3 regions of the Zhaonella formicivorans genome follow, and region 3 is predicted to be linked to each of the others. Evidence: predicted binding sites of a transcription regulator. Region 3 holds the regulator's gene; each other region holds the start of a gene.
What was found. Region 3 encodes HrcA, which represses chaperone genes, less so after heat shock. Its sites were predicted from a motif close to TGTTAGCACTCANCNNNGNTGAGTGCTAACA; they were not measured.

Region 1 (6,698 bases), 1.5 Mb from region 3:
AATTTGCAAGGCTCGCGGGGCAAACTCCCAAGACACTTACTCCGGGTGCGTTGGCCCTTCTCGTGAACTATGACTGGCCCGGCAACGTCAGAGAATTGGAAAATTTAATAGAGAGGGCTGTTAATCTGACCCCCGGGCTCATAATTGATATTGAAAACCTGGATTTTGAAAAAGAGAATTTACTGGAGCTGCCTACGGTCGGTAGGCCCTTAAAAGCTATTATAGAAGAATTTGAACTTAAGTTGATTAAAGAGGCGATTAAAAAGCACGGCTCCATCAGAAAAGCTGCTAAGGCGTTGGGGATTTCTCATTCAGCACTTTTGAAGAAACTGCGCAGACCGGTTTAAAAAGTTACCACCGGTAACATTAGTAACCAAAATGGACTTTGCAGGAATTAATTATTATAGTGTGGTTACTAAAGTTACCAAGAAAATATTCACTTGCAGCATAAACCGCAAGTAAGCCCCTTTCAAACTAAAGTTCAAAAGCGATTAGTCTTTTGGCACCGTTTTTGCTATTACTAAATGGTAACGGGGACTGCTTAAAGAGTGTCCCATCTTTGCAAGGAGGTTTAAGCAAATGATTATTGGTGTGCCAAAAGAAATTAAGGACAATGAAAACAGGGTTGCCCTGACCCCAGCTGGGGCTAAGGCTTTGGTCAGCCGGGGACACCAGGTGCTGGTGCAGATGGGGGCGGGACAAGGAAGCGGTTTTGCAGACGTCCAGTACAGTGAAGCAGGCGCGGAGCTGGTTGCAGCACCGGAGGAAGTTTTTCGCAGGGCTGAAATGATCATGAAAGTAAAGGAACCTCTGCCACCGGAATACGATTATTTTAAGCCGGGACAACTGCTTTTTACCTATTTGCATTTAGCTCCGGAAAAAGAGCTGACCGCTGCTTTGCTGGCGAAAGAGGTCACAGGGATCGCTTATGAGACTATCCAGCTTCCTAACGGTTCTTTGCCTCTCTTAACTCCGATGAGTGAAGTAGCAGGCAGAATGTCGGTGCAGATCGGGGCGCAATTTTTAGAGAAAGCTTATGGAGGGAAAGGGGTACTATTGGGAGGAGTACCAGGAGTACCTGCAGCCGAGGTGGTAATTATCGGCGGGGGTGTAGTTGGTCTGAATGCCGCCAAAATGGCTGTTGGCTTAGGGGCGCAGGTAACTATTGTCGACATCAATCCGGAAAGATTGCGCTATTTGGATGATATTTTTGCCGGAAGAGTGAAAACTGTTGTTTCCAATTACTATACTATAGCTGAGGCTGTAGAAAAAGCTGATTTGTTGATTGGAGCCGTGCTTTTACCTGGTAAACGGGCACCGCATTTAGTTTCAGAAGAAATGGTGCAAAAAATGCAGCCTGGGTCGGTTATTGTTGATGTGGCTATTGACCAGGGTGGCTGCATTGAGACCATAGACCGGGTTACAACTCACTCCAACCCCACGTATGTAAAGCATGGGGTGGTACATTATGCTGTTGCGAATATCCCGGGTATAGTGCCGCGGACATCCACCTTTGCTTTGACCAATTGCACTCTTCCTTACGCTTTGAAATTGGCCGATTATGGTTTGGATGCCATTCGGGCTGATGCAAGCCTGGCTAAAGGGGTTAATGTTTACAGGGGCAAAGTAACCTACGAGGCAGTGGCAAACTCCCTGGAACTGGAGTATGTGCCTTTGAACCAGTTACTTTAAGATATAAGCGGGCGTGAGCCCGCTTTTAACTTTGGCTCATTAATACTGTGTATATTTGCTGCTGGTTTTGGAAATATTTGATGCTGTATGGCTATGGATTCCTCTTTATGGATTTTATGGCAGATGGGTACGCATAATGGAGCAACCCGGAGCTATCTTGCAGATCAGCTATATTATGAGCCGATAAAGCTAAATTTTGCGCAATTGCGCGTGTTGCCTTTTTCCCAGACCTCAAACTATTATTATAAGTGTGTATTAGCACTCGGTTAAATTGAGTGCTAACAATAAAAAGTTATCTATGTAAGGAGGTTGGCTCATGAACATTAAACCCTTAGGAGACAGAGTTGTCATTAAAGTATTGGCTTCTGAGGAAAAAACCAAGAGCGGTATTGTGTTGCCTGATACTGCCAAGGAAAAACCCCAGCAAGGCGAGGTTGTGGCAGTTGGTTCAGGAAAAATCCTGGAAAACGGCCAGAAAGTAGTCCCGGAAGTTGCTGTAGGTGACCGGGTAATCTATTCCAAATATGCCGGAACTGAAGTTAAGTTAGAGGGAGAAGAATATCTGATTTTAAGTGAGCGCGATATTTTAGCTGTCGTACAATAAATGATACATAGGAGGTAGAGTTGTGGCTAAACAAATAGTATTTACTGAAGAAGCCAGACATGCCCTGGAAAGAGGCGTCAACGCTCTGGCCGAAGCTGTTAAGGTTACTCTTGGGCCCAAAGGGCGTAATGTAGTTTTAGAGAAAAAATTCGGTTCCCCTATGATCACCAACGATGGTGTGACTATTGCCAGGGAGATTGAAATAAAGGATCCCATAGAAAATATGGGGGCACAGCTGGTTAAAGAGGTTGCCACCAAAACCAACGATGTAGCCGGTGACGGAACAACTACTGCTACCGTTTTAGCCCAGGCCATGATCCGTGAGGGCTTGAAAAACGTAGCAGCGGGCGCTAATCCCATGATCATCAAAAAAGGTATTGAAAAAGCTGTAAATGCGGCTGTTGAAGAGTTAAAGTCCATAGCTAAACCTATTGAAAGCAAAGATGCTATCGCCCAGGTTGCTTCTATTTCCGCTAATGATGCTGAAATCGGTAAACTGATTGCCGATGCCATGGAGAAAGTTGGGAAAGACGGTGTGATCACCGTGGAAGAATCCCAAGGTGTGGGTACAACTTTGGATGTAGTGGAAGGTATGCAGTTTGACCGCGGCTATATTTCTCCTTACATGGTAACTGATGCGGAAAAAATGGAAGCAGTTTTAAATGATCCATACATTCTAATTACTGACAAAAAGATTTCTGCTATTCAAGACCTGCTGCCTGTTTTGGAGAAAGTGGTACAGACCGGCAAGCCTCTTCTGGTTATTGCTGAGGATGTTGAAGGCGAAGCTTTGGCTACCCTGGTTGTTAACAAGATTCGCGGCACTTTTACCTGCGTGGCTGTAAAAGCACCTGGTTTTGGCGATCGCCGCAAAGCCATGTTGGAAGACATAGCAATCCTCACCAATGGTCAAGTTGTTTCTGAAGAAGTGGGCTTGAAATTGGAGAATGTTACCTTAGATATGTTGGGGCAGGCCCGCCAGGTTAGAGTTTCTAAAGAAGAAACCACCATCGTGGAAGGAAAAGGGTCCGCCGAGGCTATTCAGAAAAGAGTTGCTCAAATCCGTCATCAATATGAGGAATCCACTTCGGATTTTGATAAGGAAAAACTACAAGAGCGTCTTGCCAAACTGGCCGGCGGTGTTGCAGTTATCCAGGTAGGCGCTGCTACAGAAACCGAGCTGAAAGAGAAGAAATTGCGCATTGAAGACGCTTTGGCTGCTACAAGAGCTGCTGTGGAAGAGGGGATTGTCTCCGGCGGCGGCACCGCGTTAATTGATGTTTTGCCGGCGCTTGAGAAAATCGAAGCAGCCGGTGACGAAAAGACAGGCATAAACATTGTGAAAAAGGCTTTGGAAGAGCCTGTTCGTCAGATTGCCATCAACGCCGGCGCCGAAGGTTCAGTCGTAGTGGAAAAAGTAAAAGAGGCAGGGACCGGCATTGGCTTCAACGCCTTGACCGGCGCATACGAGAATATGATTGCTGCAGGTATCGTTGATCCGGCCAAAGTCACCCGTTCAGCTTTACAAAATGCAGCCAGTATTGCTGCCATGCTTTTAACCACTGAAGCAATAGTGGCTGATATCCCGGAAGAAAAGCCGGAGACTCCTCCAATGGGCGGAATGGGCGGAATGCCGCCAATGATGTAAGCACTGGCTTAAGCAACGAATAGCAAAGTTAAAAAGTTTATTAGAAGATGTTTTTAAAGTCCTCATTCAGAACACGAATGAGGACTTTTTTTAAATTTAAGGCTTTAAGAAAACTAAAAACTGAAAACTGAAAACTAGTGCGTCATATTTGCAATTATTGGTTGGTATAACGATTTCAGCATTGTTAATTCTATTAATAAAAAAGGAGGTGAAAAAATGGTTAAATTGCGCCCGTACACTACTATCCTTTTAGTGATTGCTTTTGTGTCTACAATGTTATTCGCAGGATGTGCACCGGCCAGAAGACCGGCTCCTCCAAACCCGCCTAATACGCAGGATCAAGTTAATCCAAAAAATAACCCAAGGCCCGAAAGTGTTTTTCCTGCAGACGCCAGGGAAGCGAATAGAATTGCTGAAAAGTTGGCCGATGAGGCAGCTAAGGTGGAAGGTGTTAATTCCGCAACGGTGGTGCTTTCGCGGAATACGGTTATTGTCGGGTTGGACCTCAAAGCCAATCTGGAGGCTGACAAAACTAACGCCATTAAACGGGAAGTGATTAACAGGATCAAAAAGGCCGACAAAAGAGCTAAAAAAGTTATCGTTACCACCGATGCTGACACGGTTGCCAGGATTAAAAAAGTGGCAAAAGGTATTGCTGAAGGCCGGCCGGTTTCCGAATTTGCCAAAGAGCTGGCAGAAATAACCAGGAGGATAACCCCGGCCGTTAAATAGAATGCACTTTATTTAAGAAGCCGCTATATCATCCTTAAAGCAAGGGATGGGAGGCGGCTTTATTTTTTTTATAAAAAGGCGGTGATATGCTTTTCTACTGTAAATAAGTCAAGAATACTGCTAAAATAAATGTTGGTGCTTTTGATTTTTAAAGAAAGAAGCGATTTAAATATGGCCCAGAAAAACTTAAAAACTTATCTCTCCTTAGTTCTATGTACTACTTTTTGGGGAGGGGCTTTTGTAGCTGCCAAAGTAGTAGTGCAGGAATTATCCCCGGCACTGGCTGCCAGCATACGGTTTATTCTGGCAACGATTGTGTTAATCCCGGTCTTACTGTGGAAGGAAGGCAAAAACGCATTGGTCAACGTAAAAGAACTGCCTATTTTAGCAGCGGCCGGTTTCACGGGAATTTTCCTTTACAATCTTTTCTTTTTTAAAGGACTTCTTTTAACCTCGGCCATTAATGGCTCTCTGTTGGTGGCAGCTGGGCCTACAATAACCGCTGTCCTGGCCTGGGTGCTCATCAAAGAGCCATTGCGCAAGAATCAAGTTATAGGTCTTGCAATCTCTTTTGCAGGAGTTTTAACAATTATCAGCAAAGGTTCGTTAGCTGCCCTGCAAACTTTAACTTTTAACACCGGTGACATCTATATTTTTTTGGGGGTAATTTCCTGGTCCCTTTATACCATCGTAGGCAAAATTGCTACCAAACGGCGCAGTTCGCTTTTAACTACAACTTATGCCTGTGGTTTAGGAGGCCTTTTTTTAAGCTTTTTTGCCTTGCCTGATTTTAAATCCGGGACAATAGGACACTTGCGACCTGTTACCGTTTTCAGTCTGTTGTTTTTGGCTGTTTGTGCCACGGCAATTGCTTTTATTCTCTGGTACGATGGGATCAATAAAATCGGGGCAAACCGGGTTTCAACTTTCCAAAACATCGTTCCCCTTTCTTCTGCCTTATTGTCTATTGTGTTCTTGGGAGAGAAGCTGCATTTATATCATGGTTTTGGGGCCCTGGGTATTTTGCTTGGAGTGTATATAGCAAATAACAAAGCAACTAGTGAGGCTCAAATTTCCAGCTCGGGGCAACCAAAAATCATTAATTCCCAATAAATGGGGGATCATCATGTCAAGATTAAAACAGGTGCAGGAAATCGGGCAAAAGGTAGCCGAAGCCATAGCTACGGTGTTACATATCGAGGTAGAGATTATAGATACTGATTTGGTTAGGGTAGCGGGTACGGGCCGGGTGAAAGGGGATGTGGGCATGAGACTCCCCAGGGGTCTGGTGAATAAACACGTTTTACAAAGCGGCAGGCCGATTTTTATTCACGATCCTGGTTTTCATCAAATTTGCAAGACTTGCCCCTTAAGCGGCGATTGCTTTTACAAAGCATATATTGTTTACCCTATTCACGCTGAGGATCAGATTATAGGCACTATGACATTGATCGCTTTTAACGCAGCCCAAAAGAATATTTTGGCCAGCGACTATCACTCCCATTTAGAGTTTTTAAGCCAGATGGCTGATTTGATTAGCAGTAAAGTATTGGAGATAGAAATGTTTGCGGAAAAAACGGTTATGGCCAACCAATTGGCTGCCGTAGTAGATTCAGTGCATGAAGGCGTTTTGGCCGTAAATTCTCTGGGTACCATTACCCATTTTAACACTTCAGCGGAAAAAATGCTTGGTTTATCCCGGGAGCAAGTGGTTGGTAAACCTTTAAAGCACTATTTAGCTGCGCTGCCGCTTATGGAGGTAATTACTACCGGCAAAGGATACAGCTCTAAAGAAGTGTTCTTAAATCTAGGTAAAAGGCGCTTGCATCTGGTGGCGACTGCGCAACCTATCAAAGCCGTGGATCAACGAATTGTAGGCGCGGTGGCTTCTTTCCGGGATTACAGTGAAACGGAGAAATTTGTTTGGGAAATTGCGCATAAACAACACTCCATTACTTTTGAAGAGCTCATTGGCACCAGCAAAAATTTTACTGAGGTTAAACAGGAAGCGCAAAAAATTGC
Region 2 (6,698 bases), 1.5 Mb from region 3:
ACAGAGTCTAAAGCAGGGATAATATTGATCAGGGTAGTTCCACCGCCAGGAACGATACCTTCTTCCACGGCAGCCCTGGTAGCGGAGAGGGCATCTTCTACCCGGTGCTTCTTCTCTTTCATTTCAGTCTCAGTAGCGGCACCAATCTTAATCACAGCTACGCCGCCAGCCAGTTTAGCCAGTCTTTCTTGCAGTTTTTCGCGGTCATAATCGGATTCGGTTTCCTCGATTTGACGCTTGATCTGATTAACCCTGGCTTGAACGGCTTCCTTAGAGCCGACACCTTCGACAATTGTGGTTTTCTCTTTGTTGATCTTAACTTTCTTGGCTTGACCAAGCATGCCAAGGTCAACGTTTTCCAGCTTAATGCCCATATCTTCGGAGATAAATGTACCGCCGGTTAAGATGGCAATATCCTCCATCATAGCCTTTCTGCGGTCACCAAAACCGGGGGCCTTAACAGCAGCCACATTCAATGTGCCGCGGATCTTGTTGACAACCAAAGTTGCCAGCGCTTCGCCTTCAATATCTTCGGCGATAATAAGGAGAGGTTTACCTGTCCTGACCACTTTTTCCAGGAGCGGTAACAGGTCCTGGATAGCTGAAATCTTTTTCTCGTGGATCAGGATATAAGGCTCTTCCAGGTTAACCTCCATGGTTTCCGCGTTGGTAACGAAGTAAGGGGATACATAGCCGCGGTCAAATTCCATACCCTCAACAACTTCCACAGTGGTGGTCATGCCTTTGGAATCTTCCACGGTGATTACGCCGTCCCGGCCTACTTTTTCCATTGCCTCGGCAATCAATTCGCCAATAGCTTCGTCGTTCGCAGCAATGGAAGCAACGTGAGCGATGCTCTCCCTGGTTTCAACGGGAATGCTGATTTTTTGAATTTCTTTTACTGCTGCCTCCACAGCCTTGTCCATACCTCTCTTGAGGAAAATGGGGTTAGCACCGGCAGCAACATTTTTTAACCCTTCTTTGACGATGGCCTGTGCTAAAACAGTAGCGGTAGTAGTACCGTCACCGGCGATATCATTGGTTTTGGATGCTACTTCTTTGCACAGCTGGGCGCCCATGTTTTCATAAGGATCTTTCAGCTCAATTTCTTTGGCTACAGTAACGCCGTCTTTGGTAATAACCGGCGAACCAAACTTTCTTTCCAGAACAACATTACGGCCTTTTGGACCTAAGGTAACTTTTACTGCGTCGGCAACTGCGTTGACGCCGCGTTCCAAAGCCCGTCTGGCTTGTTCATCAAAAGCTAGTTGTTTACCAGCCATATGTATTCCCTCCTTTTATATTTAATCAAATTACTTTATTGCTAAAATATCACTTTCTCTGAGGATCAGGTATTCAACACCATCTAACTTGACTTCGGTACCGCTGTACTTGGCAAAAATAACCCTATCCCCAACTTTAACCTCAGGAGCCTGCCTGGACCCGTTCTCTAAAATTTTACCAGGACCTACTGCAACAACTTCTGCCTCCTGGGGCTTTTCCTTGGCAGTATCGGGCAGAACGATACCTCCTTGGGTTTTTTCCTCAGCGGAGATTACTTTTACCACGACCCGGTCAGCTAATGGTTTTAACATCTGCATCCCTCCTTCAGTTATTTTTCTGTTAGCACTCACTATCGGCTAGTGCTAACAACCAATTATATGATACAAAGGGTAATTATGGTTTGTCAAGTGCGGCCAGCTAAAAAATTTTCCACAGAGACACGGACAAACATAAAAATACCCGTGATTATTATTGCCCCTGGTACAATTTTCATACCCCCGCCATTGCAAAAACAATCACCCGCGGCCGAGCATTTTGCTCATACCGCCTCAGCATCAAAACCCAAAAAAATCGTGCCCCTAGCAGGCACGCTTACCACAGCTTTTTAATGTTGTTGTTGCTCATCGGCAACGCAGCTTTTTTCTTGTACAGCGTAGGCCGTTCCCTGTCCGTATTCTCTGATCCGGTTCAAAGGAAAAATAGCATAACCTGGTTCCCGAATTTGCTTGACAATATAATAAATTATCAATACAGCAAAAATCAGGATTAAGATCAGTTCCACACTGTTCACCTCCGTTTGCATTCTTAATTTGACAATTCGCCTCGCTGTTTTTTTTTCCTGCTGCTCAACTCATTTTACTGATTATTGTATGCAATTGCCGGCCATCTATTATGAAAGAAAAAAGCAGCACAGGTCTAAGCTGCCTGTACTGCTTTTTTCTTTAACCAACCTCTCCTACAATATCTTCTTCCACTATTCTCTTGGCTACAGCCGGTTTTAATACTTTAATCCTGCTGATCTGCGGGTCTTCCGTCCCCTGCAGGTCAGCATGCTCCTGTTTTAAAATGTTGACGTAATCAATAATCTCCTGGGTGATGATTTCACCTGGGCAAATGAGCGGAATCCCCGGCGGGTAAGCCATAATAGCCTCAGCACTGATTTCTCCGGCTGCATCCTGCAGATCAATAACCTTTGTTGAGCTGTAGAAAGCCTCCCTGGGGGAAACGCTCACCTGGGGAATTTCAGGCACCGGCGGGCAGAACTTGACCACATTTCTCAAGGTACGGCGTCCTGCAATTTGTTTTACGCAGTCCACCAGGTAATGTACGCTTTCCCAAGTATCGCCCAGGGTTATTAAAAAGATCACGTTGTACAGATCAGACAGTTCAACCTGGAGTTTAAATTCAGAGCGCAAAATATTTTCCATTTCATAACCTGACATTCCCAGGCCCTGCACATTAATGGTAACTTTAGTTATATCGAAAGCAAAACAGCCGGGGTGACCGACTAAATTCTCGCCGAAAAGCCTTAAGCCTTGAACTGCCCTTAACTCCTCCCTTACCCACTTGGCCAACTGTATAGTACGGGAAATCAATTCTTCTCCTTTGGTGGCAATCTGCTTCCTTGCCACATCCAGGGAAGAGAGCAGTATATATGAAGGGCTGGTAGTTTGGGTGAGGTTAAGGACTGCTTTCACCCGCTTGGGGTTGACCAAACCTTCCTTTAATAAAAGGATGGAACTCTGAGTCAAAGAACCCACCAGCTTATGGGTGCTGCTGGCTGCCAGGTCAGCACCGGCTTCCATTGCGGAAACAGGTAGCTCCCGGTGGAATTTTAAATGGGCACCGTGAGCCTCATCTACGATTACCGGCACCCCAAAGGAATGGGCAATTGCCACTATCTCCGCCAAATCGGAAGCGGTGCCGTAATAGTTCGGGTTAATAATAAAGACGGCTCTGGCATCGGGATGGTGGTGCAGTGTCCAGGCAATTTTCTCCGGGGTTACCCCCATGGAAATGCCAAAGTCCTCATTCATCTCAGGCTCTATATAGACTGGCCTGGCCCCGCTCATAATCAGCCCTCCGATGGCAGATTTATGAGCATTTCTGGGGATTATAATCTTATCCCCCGGTTCACATACTGACATGATCATGGCCTGAATACCGGAAGTGGTCCCGTTGACCAGGAAAAACGCATGGTCAGCACCATAGGCTTCGGCAGCCAGAGCTTCAGCTTCGGCTATAACACCCCTGGGGTTACAGATATTATCCGTATCGGGAAAACAGGTTAAATCTATGCCTAAAACGTTTTCTCCCACATAATCTCTGAACTCAGGGATTCCCTTACCCAGTTTGTGACCGGGTACATGAAAAGGGACCGTGCCATCAGCAAAGTACTTTTTTACAGCGTCAAATACAGGTGTACGTTCTTGCCGATGTTTCATCCGCTCATACCTCCTTTGGTGCTGACTTATCTGTGCCAATTTTACGCATAGATATATTAGAGCATAAATAAAGGGTGAATTCAAGCAAAAATATTGCACAAAATGATAATTTTTAGGCAGTCGGGTAGACGATCATGACAGCAGGTGGCAAATGGTTCAACCCATACAATTTTTTGAACTATTGGAAACAACAATAGCACTCCCAAGAGTGCTATGAGCCCTATATGTTGGAAAAATATTTTACTGCATACACGATCGCGCTTGCCCGGTCAGTAAGGTGCAGCTTGTTCAGAATACTGCTGATATAATTGCGGACAGTTGAGCAGCTAATAAACAGCTGTTCGGCAATTTGCCTGTTATTTTTTCCTTCAGCCAAACACCGGAGCACCAGAAACTCTTTGTCGGTTAAGAGCGTTTCCACTGCAGCACAGTCAGCATGCATTGGATGCCAATTATTTTTTTTTAGCTCCGGATCAACATAAATTTTACCTTCAGTAATCATATTTACTAATTCCAAAAAATTATCAGCTTGCTTTAAACTTTGTTTGATAATAAAACCGTTAGCTCCTGCGCCGATAATCTCTTTTGCAGCTCTTTTATTTCCCTGTGAGGCCAGAACAAATATTTTAATACCAGGGTATGTAGCTTTAACTGTTTTACACAACGCCAAAATATTATCCCGTTCGGCAAAGGTATAATCAACAAAAAGCAAATCAGGAGCATTTTTGTCTATCAAACGGAGTACATTATTGACTGACGAGGTTTCTCCCACTACTATAAAATTATTGGCGTAATGCCTGAAAATGGCTTTAATGCCTTCTCTACTCAAAAAATCATCACAGATTATGATCCTATATTCCTGTTTGTCGGTTAACATCTCATGTCTCTGTAAAACTCTTTTGAGCGCATTATCCAAATCACTTATGCTTAAAGGCTTGAGCAAGTAGTCATTGGCGCCCTCCCTGAAAGCTTCTATAGCAGTTTTTATATCGTAAGATTCTGTAAAGAGAATTATCTCAAAGGGATTTTTTACCTCTAAAGATTTTAACAGCTTTACCAGTTTCAAACCGTCAATTTGCGATAATTTAACTTCCGACAAAACTAATTGAAAATAACCCCGGCTAAACTTTTTGACAGCCTCAAAGCCATTATCACATTCTTCTACCGTATGTCCCCAGCTTTCCAAAAGGTGTACTAATTTTATCCTACTCTTCAAATCTTCTTCTACTAGCAGAATATGCAAAACTAATCACCCCAGGTTTACGGTAGACTAAGAAGGTTAAGAAGGCTTGGATAATGATCTTTAGTGAGGAATTTAATTGTTATAGCTTTATTTTATAAATTTATGCGCTTTAAAACTTGAGTCAGTTGCTCTGGGGTGAAGGGTTTAACTATCCAACCTGTAGCGCCTGCTTTTTTACCTTCCTCTTTTTTTTCCAGGGTTGATTCGGTAGTGAGCATCATGATAGGGGTAAAGCGGTAATTAGGAATTCTCCTCACTTCTCTGATAAAATTAATCCCGTCCATTTTGGGCATATTTAAATCTGTGAAGATAGCATTGAACTTATTTGAATTTACTTTTTGCAGCGCTTCTACACCGTCTTTTGCCTCTTCCACCGTACAGCCCGCATTTGTTAAAGCAGTTTTTAAAGACAGCCGCACTGTGCTTGAATCATCTACAATCAATACTTTTGCCATACCTATCCCCCTAGAAGAATTCGATATTTGTTCCCAGCTCTCCAGATACTCTGCCCACGATTCCCTCTTGGCCCAGCTGTTTTCCCGTTACTTCCAAATGGTTTTTCCTTTCTGCAAAAGTGCTGTATTTCCGGGCAAGGTTGTTTAACAGATTGGTATCGATGTTCCCAGATTCACTTAAGCCTCCCTTAATCTCTTCCAATGTAACAGCAACATGCTCCAGTTTTTGCCTCGTTATATCCTGAAATTGTACAGCAGTAAGTGCTTCGCTCATTTTTTCCAAAGCTTGGTCGATTAGACCAAGGACCACGCTGATGAGATTTTGTAATTTTTCTTCGGATACAGCGGAGCTGTTTTGCAGTTGAATTTGTTCCCGGTCCACTTGTTCTTTGCTTATTTTTAATTCCTGAGCTATACCTTTTAACGAAGCGGACATTTCTCCTGCAAGTTCTTCCACCTTCTTCACAGTCTTGGCAGTGGTATCGGAAAGCTTTCTGACTTCACCGGCCACTACGGCAAAGCCGCGACCGTATTCCCCAGCTCTGGCAGCCTCGATGGAGGCATTTAGACTCAGCAGGTTTGTCTGGGCTGCTATATCACCGATTCGCTCCACAAATTGGGACAAATCTTTTAATATTTTATCAGAAATTTCTTCACAGTTTTGCGCGCTAGCATTGACTTCGCCGGCAAAGGCAGCAAGTACGGACAGGGATTTTTTGCTAGCCTCCTTAATCATCACAGAGGCTTCCGTTATTGCCTCAGATACGTCTTTTGTTAGCCGCTTGCCTGTCTCTCCCATGTTAGAAATTGAATGACCGAGGGTAAGAAACGCCTCTTCCGTTTCCTTGATGACATCGGCAATGTTTTTTTGGGCTATGGTGAGCACATCGGTTATGACCTCTTTTTCCGACTCTGTTATTAGCTTCCCTTCAGGCCCTTCAACTAACGGCTCGCTCATGATAGGGGTAAGCGCTTCCGGCAATTCTTCCTTCCATGTTTCCGGCACCCTTTCAGGTACTACTGCAGCATTTTTCTTCCCAATCTGAAAACCAATTAGGAAAGCCGCCACCGTCGAAAGCAGCCCGCCGATTATATACAGTGCTGTTATCACTGCTTACGCTCCCCTCTTGATACTTAATGCAGCCACAAGCAGTTCCAACTCCTGTGCCGGTGCAAGGGGCTTTTTCACCTCAATCCCCGGACATTCTCTCAAAAGCATAAGTACTATTTGCCAGCCGGCAAGATCTATTTTCTCGAGACCGGACAAATCCA
Region 3 (6,698 bases):
TATGCTTCCCTTGATTATGAGCTGATTGGCTACCGGGAGTCGGACCTTGTTAAACTGGATATCCTGCTAAACGGCGAAGTGGTTGACGCTTTGTCCTGCATTGTTCACCGTGAGCGGGCCTATTACCGGGGCAGGGCTTTGGCCGAAAAATTACGTCAGCTGATTCCCAGGCAGCTTTTCGAGGTGCCAATCCAGGCTGCTATCGGCAATAAAATCATTGCCAGGGAAACAGTTAAAGCACTGCGCAAGGATGTCCTGGAAAAATGTTACGGCGGCGATGTTTCGCGGAAACGAAAACTTCTTGAGAAGCAAAAAGAGGGCAAGAAGCGGATGAAACAGGTTGGTTCCGTGGAGATACCCCAGGAAGCTTTTATGGCAGTACTGAGCATAGACGAATAGCAAGCAGCTTGCAGCCATAGCCATCACGCTTTCAGCCTTCAGCTAGTAGCCTGCAGCCATCAGCTTTCAGCTATTAACCACAGAGGTTAAACTACAAAATTAACAGCCAGGCGGAAAGCTTGTATTAGAAAAAATAAACATTGTATCAAAGATAATCTTTATGCTAACAGCTGAGAACTGACAGCTGATAGCTGTTAGCTGACCCGAAAGGAGGCAAACAGCCTTGTCCATGGGCTTATATATCCATATTCCTTTTTGCATTGGCAAGTGCAATTATTGCGACTTCACCTCTGCGCCTCCAGCGGCGCCGGGGGAGATTGAGAACTATCTCCTGGCCTTGGCAAAAGAACTGGAAATTTACGGCCGGCTGCTTGCTCGGCCTGATGCTGCTTGTTCAGTAGATACCGTCTATATTGGAGGCGGCACACCAACTCTCTTGGCCGGCGAGCAATTGGTCCGGGTGCTGATAAAGTGCCGGGACCTTTTTGCTTGGTCCGCGGATACAGAGGTGACGGTGGAAGCCAATCCCGGTACGGTTGACCTCCTCAAACTTGAACAACTGAAAATGGCCGGGGTCAATCGAATCTCCTTTGGTGTGCAATCTTTTGATGACAGCTTGCTCCGGGCTATGGGCAGGGTCCACAGTGCTGCTCTGGCTGTAGAAAGTATAGCCTTGGCCAGGAAGGCTGGTTTTTTTAACCTTAACCTGGACCTGATTTTCGGGTTGCCTGGGCAAACCATGGGGATGTGGGAACAAACCTTGGATGAAGCCCTAAAACTTGAAGTCGAACATCTTTCCCTCTACGGTCTGAAAATTGAGCCGGGAACTCCGTGGGGAGAAGAAGATGAAAGGGGGCTACTGCCGCTGCCTCCGGAAGAAACTGTGCTTAAAATGCGGGCCGTTGCCAATGAAAAGTTGAAAGCCCGCGGGTACCGGCAGTACGAAATTTCCAACTATGCGCGACCGGGCTTTGAAGCAAGGCATAACCTGCGTTATTGGCACAACAAGGAATACTTGGGGGTGGGGTTGGGCGCCAGCTCTCATCTGTTGAACAGGAGGTTCGTGAACATTTCGAGTTTATCCTCCTATTCCCGTTTGCTGGAATCGGGGCAGCTGCCGATAGCAGAAGAAGAATTGCTGACCTGGAAACAGCGCATGGGTGAAACCGCTTTCCTGGGGTTAAGACTTTTGGCGGGCTTAGACTCTGAAGCTTTTTACCTGCGCTATGGAATAAGGCCACAAGAGGCTTTTAAAGCGGAAATCGAGCATCTTCTGCAGCTTGGTTTGCTGGAAGAGCAGGATAACAGCATACGTTTAACTGCTCAAGGGCTGCCCGTTGCTAATCATGTCTTCACTTATTTTGTTTAGGAGGCGGGAGTAAATCTTGACAAATGGCAAGGGGCATGATACGTTTTAAGTATAAAATCTTAGCACTCAACGGTTCAGAGTGCTAACAAAAGGGTGATTGGCATGCCGATGGACGAGCGGAAAAAGAAGGTGCTACAGGCCATCATTCAAGACTATATTGCTACCGCAGAACCCGTTGGATCCAGAACTATTGCCCGCAAATACGATTTGGGCGTGAGTCCGGCAACTATTCGCAATGAAATGGCCGATTTGGAGGAGCTGGGGTATATTGAGCAGCCCCATACTTCGGCAGGAAGGATCCCTTCGGATTTAGGATATAGGTACTATGTGGACTGCCTAATGGAAAAAGAAAATCTGAACCAGGCGGAAGAAGAATATATCAGGTACCGCTTCTCGCAAAAGATGGAGGAAATCGAAGCGGTCATCAGGCAGGCCAGCGAGGTTTTGTCTGAAATGACCAATTACACCGCTTTGATTTTGGGGCCTCAGTTAGGGAGACGCACGTTCAGTCAGATCCGGCTTATGCCGTTAAGTCCTGGAAGTGCTCTGATGATTGTGGTTAGCAACTCCCGGCTGGTGCAGCACCGTATTTTAGATATTCCGGAAAGTATCACTCCGGCCGACTTGGAAAGAATAAGTCTTGTCTTAAACGACAGGCTGCAGGGGTTTGCGCTGGAGCAAGTAAAAAGGGACACGCTGTATGACATTTACGGTGAACTTGCCAGCTATAAAAACCTTGTAAGTCATGTCTTAGACGTGATAGAACAGCTTGCCTGTTCCAAATTAAACGATAAGGTTTACCTGGGTGGGACGCTAAACATTTTTAACCAGCCTGAATTTAAGGATATTGATAAACTAAAAAGTTTGCTCGGCGTGTTGGAAAAGGAAAGCGTCTTAAAAGACCTTATGGAAGTGAAGCCGGAACTGGGATTAACTATTAGAATTGGTGGGGAAAATAAATACGAGGAAATTAATGGTTGCAGCCTTATAACCGCCACCTACCAGGTTGACGGGGTCGTTTTGGGTACCTTGGGTATTTTGGGCCCGACCCGAATGGCTTATTCCAAAGCGGTTAGTCTGGTGGAGTGCGTGACGGAGAATCTTTCGCAGGTTTTAGCTAAGCTGCTAAAATAATGGCCTTCGGCCAAGTCGTTAGTCGTCAGTCTTTAGCCGTTAGTTTTTAGTTGCCTTTTGAGACTTTTCCCTGTTCTTTTACGTTTAAATACTAAGGACTAATGACTAAGGACTCGACCGAAGGTTGCAAGAAGGAGAACTGTAGATGAGTGTAAAACAGGTTAGCAATAATGCTGAGGTGGATGAGCGCTTGGCCGCTTTGTCCACTAATGCCAATGCTATCAGGGCCATTGCCTCCGCAGTGGAAGGTACTCTGGGGCCAAAAGGCCTGGATACCATGTTAGTGGACAAATTTGGCGGTGTGGTTATTACCAACGATGGTGTAACTATTTTAAATCTAATGGAAGTCAACCATCCGGCAGCAAGGATGCTGATTAACATCGCTAAAGCACAGCAAGAAGAAATAGGGGATGGCACTACCACTGCTACCATTATGGCAGGAAGTCTGGTTAACGCCGGAATGGAGCAAGTAATTAAAGGTGTTCCTGTAGCCAAGGTGATTGAAGGTCTGCGGGTCGGTGTCAACAGGGCACTGGCCTTTTTTAAGGAACAAGCCATGCACCTTGATGATTTGAACAGTCCCCTTTTAAAGCAAGTAGCGTTGGTGGCGGGCAGGGAACACCAGGATATCGCCGACTTAACCATCAGGGCGGCTGCTTTAATCGGACTTGAAAAGCTCCAAGAACCTAATTTTAAACTGGCTGATACGGTGACTGCCCAGGTTGGGGCCGAGAATGAGGTGTTTGAGGGCATTATCATTAACAAAGAGCGAATGAACCCCCAAATGCCATTGAAATTTGAGGAAGCCAAGGTATTAGTTGTTGACGATGCTTTGGAACCGGAGGAAATTGAGGAGGAGGCCCTTGCCACCGAGGCAGGTGTTAGACGTTATCTCGAACTGCAAAACGAGTTTAAAAACAACCTGCATAAAATTATTCATTTGGGGGTTAAACTGGTTTTAGTTGACCGCGGAGTGTCTCCCCTGGCGGAAGAAATTTTAACCGATGCCGGGGTGATGGTGGTCCAAAGGGTAGCCTACAAGGAACTGCGTAAGGCCATGGAACACTGCGGGGCCCGTTTGATCAAAAGGACCGGTTTAAAAAAAGACCCGGAGGAGTTGGAAAAGTATTTAGGCAAAGCTGCACAGATTTACGAAGATGAAAAACTGGAGCAGGTCCGTATCCTGGGGGGTTATGGCAAACCTATGGCTACAATTCTGGTTGGGGCTGCAACCGAAGAGGTTGTAGGAGAAAGGGAACGCATTGCCAAGGATGCTGCCAGTTCAGTTCAGGCTGCAGTTAAAGGCGGGGTGGTACCCGGCGGGGGAGCCATCGAGCTTGCCGCCGCTCAGCATGTGGAGAGGGGACGCCAGGAAGTAAAAGGTATGGCTGCCTTCGGCATCGATTGTGTGGTTGAGGCTTTGCGCCGTCCGTTCGCGCAAATTGTCTCCAATGCCGGTTTTAACCCGCTGGAAAAAATGGCTGATGTGCTGGCTGCCCAAACAGAAAAAGGCAGCATTGCTTATGCCTTGAACTGCGATACAGGGGAAATAGCTGATATGCTGGAGTTGGGCGTGATTGACCCTGCTCTGGTTAAAATTCATGCTTTGAAAGCTGCCGGCGAAGTTGCTGAGGCAATTTTAAGGATCGATACCATTATTAAAATGAAGGAATATAAATCGAAAGGGCAGGAAAAAGATGACTTTGAAGAGTGAGGGAAGGTGAACAGAGTGCCGGAGGAAAATTTACATAAAGAAGAAACAGGTCAAGAAGATTTTTCAGCAGCAAACCACGAAGGAGAGACAATTGACCAGGTAAATGAAGAGCAAAAGGATGATGCAGCAAAGCAGCCAGAGGAGACAGCAGGTGAACAGCTTGATTTAGCTGCCCGTTTAGCATCCAAAGAAAAGGAAGCGGAAGAACTTTTCAGCCGCTTGCAGAGGCTGCAAGCAGATTTCGAAAACTTCAAGCGCAGGTCCCGTAAAGAACTGGAGGATATGGCCAGATTCGGGATTGAGCGTTTAATTGTGAGCCTCTTGCCGGTAATGGATAATTTCAACCGGGCGCTTTCTGCCTCCGCAAAAGGAGGCGAAGGTGCCACTTTTATGGCGGGCATGGAAATGATTTACCGCCAGTTAAAAGAAGTCCTGGAAAAGGAAGGATTACAGGCTATTGAAGCTGTAGGTCAGCCTTTCAATCCGGAAAAGCACGAAGCGGTAATGCAAGTGGAGACTGAAAATCCGGAGCAGGATAATTTAGTTACCGAAGAACTGCAGACAGGATATACCCTGCATGACAGGTTGCTGAGGCCCAGCATGGTTAAAGTGGCTAAATATAACGGGTAGTATGCATGATTTGATAGTTGCCAACAACTAATAACCAGCGACAGTAACTCTCTGGATAACTGTTGAATTAAATATTTTGCTACTAATAACATCTTAATCCCATTGCTATATAATGAAGAAGGAGGAAATGACAATGAGCAAAGTCATAGGGATTGACCTTGGAACAACCAACTCCTGCGTCGCCGTAATGGAAGGCGGCGAGGCTGTAGTCATTCCTAACGCTGAAGGAAACAGAACCACTCCCTCGGTAGTTGGTTTTGCCAAAAACGGCGAGCGCTTAGTCGGGCAGGTAGCAAAACGCCAGGCTATTACCAACCCCGATCGCACCATTATCTCCATCAAGAGACACATGGGTACTGATTACAAAGTAACTATCGATGATAAATCATACACTCCCCAGGAGATCTCAGCCATTATCCTGCAAAAACTAAAGGCCGATGCGGAAAGCTATCTGGGCGAACCGGTGACGAAAGCTGTAATCACCGTTCCCGCTTATTTTACGGACAGCCAGCGCCAGGCTACCAAGGATGCCGGAAAGATTGCAGGCCTGGAAGTACTACGGATTATTAACGAGCCAACTGCAGCTGCCCTCGCCTACGGCTTGGATAAGGGAGAAGACCAGACCATCTTAGTCTACGACCTGGGTGGCGGTACTTTTGACGTATCTATTTTGGAGCTGGGCGACGGCGTATTTGAGGTTAAAGCTACCAGCGGCAATAACCGTCTGGGCGGCGATGATTTCGATGAAAGGATTATGAATTACCTGGTCTCTGAATTTAAGAGAACTAACGGTGTTGATTTGAGCAAAGATAAAATGGCCATGCAGCGCTTAAAAGAGGCGGCTGAAAAGGCAAAGCATGAGCTCTCCAGCGTTACAACTACTAATATCAATTTGCCTTTTATTACTGCTACTGAAGATGGTCCGCAGCATTTGGACATCACTTTGACCAGGGCCAAGTTTGAAGAGTTGATTGCTGACCTGGTGGATAAGACTTTAGGGCCTACCAGGCAGGCTTTGGCAGATGCGGGACTTAAACCCCAGGACATTGACAAAGTTATTTTAGTGGGAGGTTCAACCAGGGTTCCTGCAGTGCAGGCGGCAATCAAGAACTTAATCGGTAAAGAGCCCCACAAGGGTATTAACCCCGATGAGTGTGTGGCCCTGGGAGCAGCCATCCAGGCTGGAGTTTTGACCGGCGAAGTTAAAGATGTCCTGCTTTTGGATGTCACTCCGCTTTCCTTAGGTATTGAGACTCTGGGAGGGGTGTTTACCAAGCTCATCGAGCGCAATACCACTATCCCGACATCTAAAAGCCAGATTTTCTCCACTGCCGCTGATAACCAAACCAGCGTGGAGATCCATGTGCTGCAGGGCGAACGGCAGATGGCGGCCGATAACAAAACCCTTGGCAGATTTACTTTGTCGGGCATTCCGCCGGCGCCCAGGGGAAT

Region 1: groES (co-chaperone GroES) is a predicted target of HrcA. The motif match lies at 1,946-1,976, and genes of this name have one in related genera.
Region 2: groES (co-chaperone GroES) is a predicted target of HrcA. The motif match lies at 1,622-1,652, and genes of this name have one in related genera.

The regions. Positions count from the first base shown of each region.
Region 1 is NZ_CP085524.1:12,823-19,520, forward strand. It holds gene EYS13_RS00060 (sigma 54-interacting transcriptional regulator) at 1-347, shown strand, start outside; gene ald (alanine dehydrogenase) at 580-1,692, shown strand; gene groES (co-chaperone GroES) at 2,009-2,296, shown strand; gene groL (chaperonin GroEL) at 2,319-3,944, shown strand; gene EYS13_RS00080 (YhcN/YlaJ family sporulation lipoprotein) at 4,161-4,676, shown strand; gene EYS13_RS00085 (DMT family transporter) at 4,848-5,789, shown strand; gene EYS13_RS00090 (sigma-54-dependent Fis family transcriptional regulator) at 5,803-6,698, shown strand, end outside.
Region 2 is NZ_CP085524.1:3,064,212-3,070,909, reverse strand. It holds gene groL (chaperonin GroEL) at 1-1,283, opposite strand, end outside; gene groES (co-chaperone GroES) at 1,314-1,595, opposite strand; gene EYS13_RS15040 (hypothetical protein) at 1,889-2,065, opposite strand; gene EYS13_RS15035 (aminotransferase class I/II-fold pyridoxal phosphate-dependent enzyme) at 2,226-3,728, opposite strand; gene EYS13_RS15030 (response regulator) at 3,949-4,971, opposite strand; gene EYS13_RS15025 (response regulator) at 5,064-5,426, opposite strand; gene EYS13_RS15020 (methyl-accepting chemotaxis protein) at 5,437-6,537, opposite strand; gene EYS13_RS15015 (STAS domain-containing protein) at 6,541-6,698, opposite strand, start outside.
Region 3 is NZ_CP085524.1:1,541,287-1,547,984, reverse strand. It holds gene lepA (translation elongation factor 4) at 1-399, shown strand, start outside; gene hemW (radical SAM family heme chaperone HemW) at 629-1,768, shown strand; gene hrcA (heat-inducible transcriptional repressor HrcA) at 1,871-2,902, shown strand; gene EYS13_RS07705 (TCP-1/cpn60 chaperonin family protein) at 3,048-4,616, shown strand; gene grpE (nucleotide exchange factor GrpE) at 4,623-5,246, shown strand; gene dnaK (molecular chaperone DnaK) at 5,380-6,698, shown strand, end outside.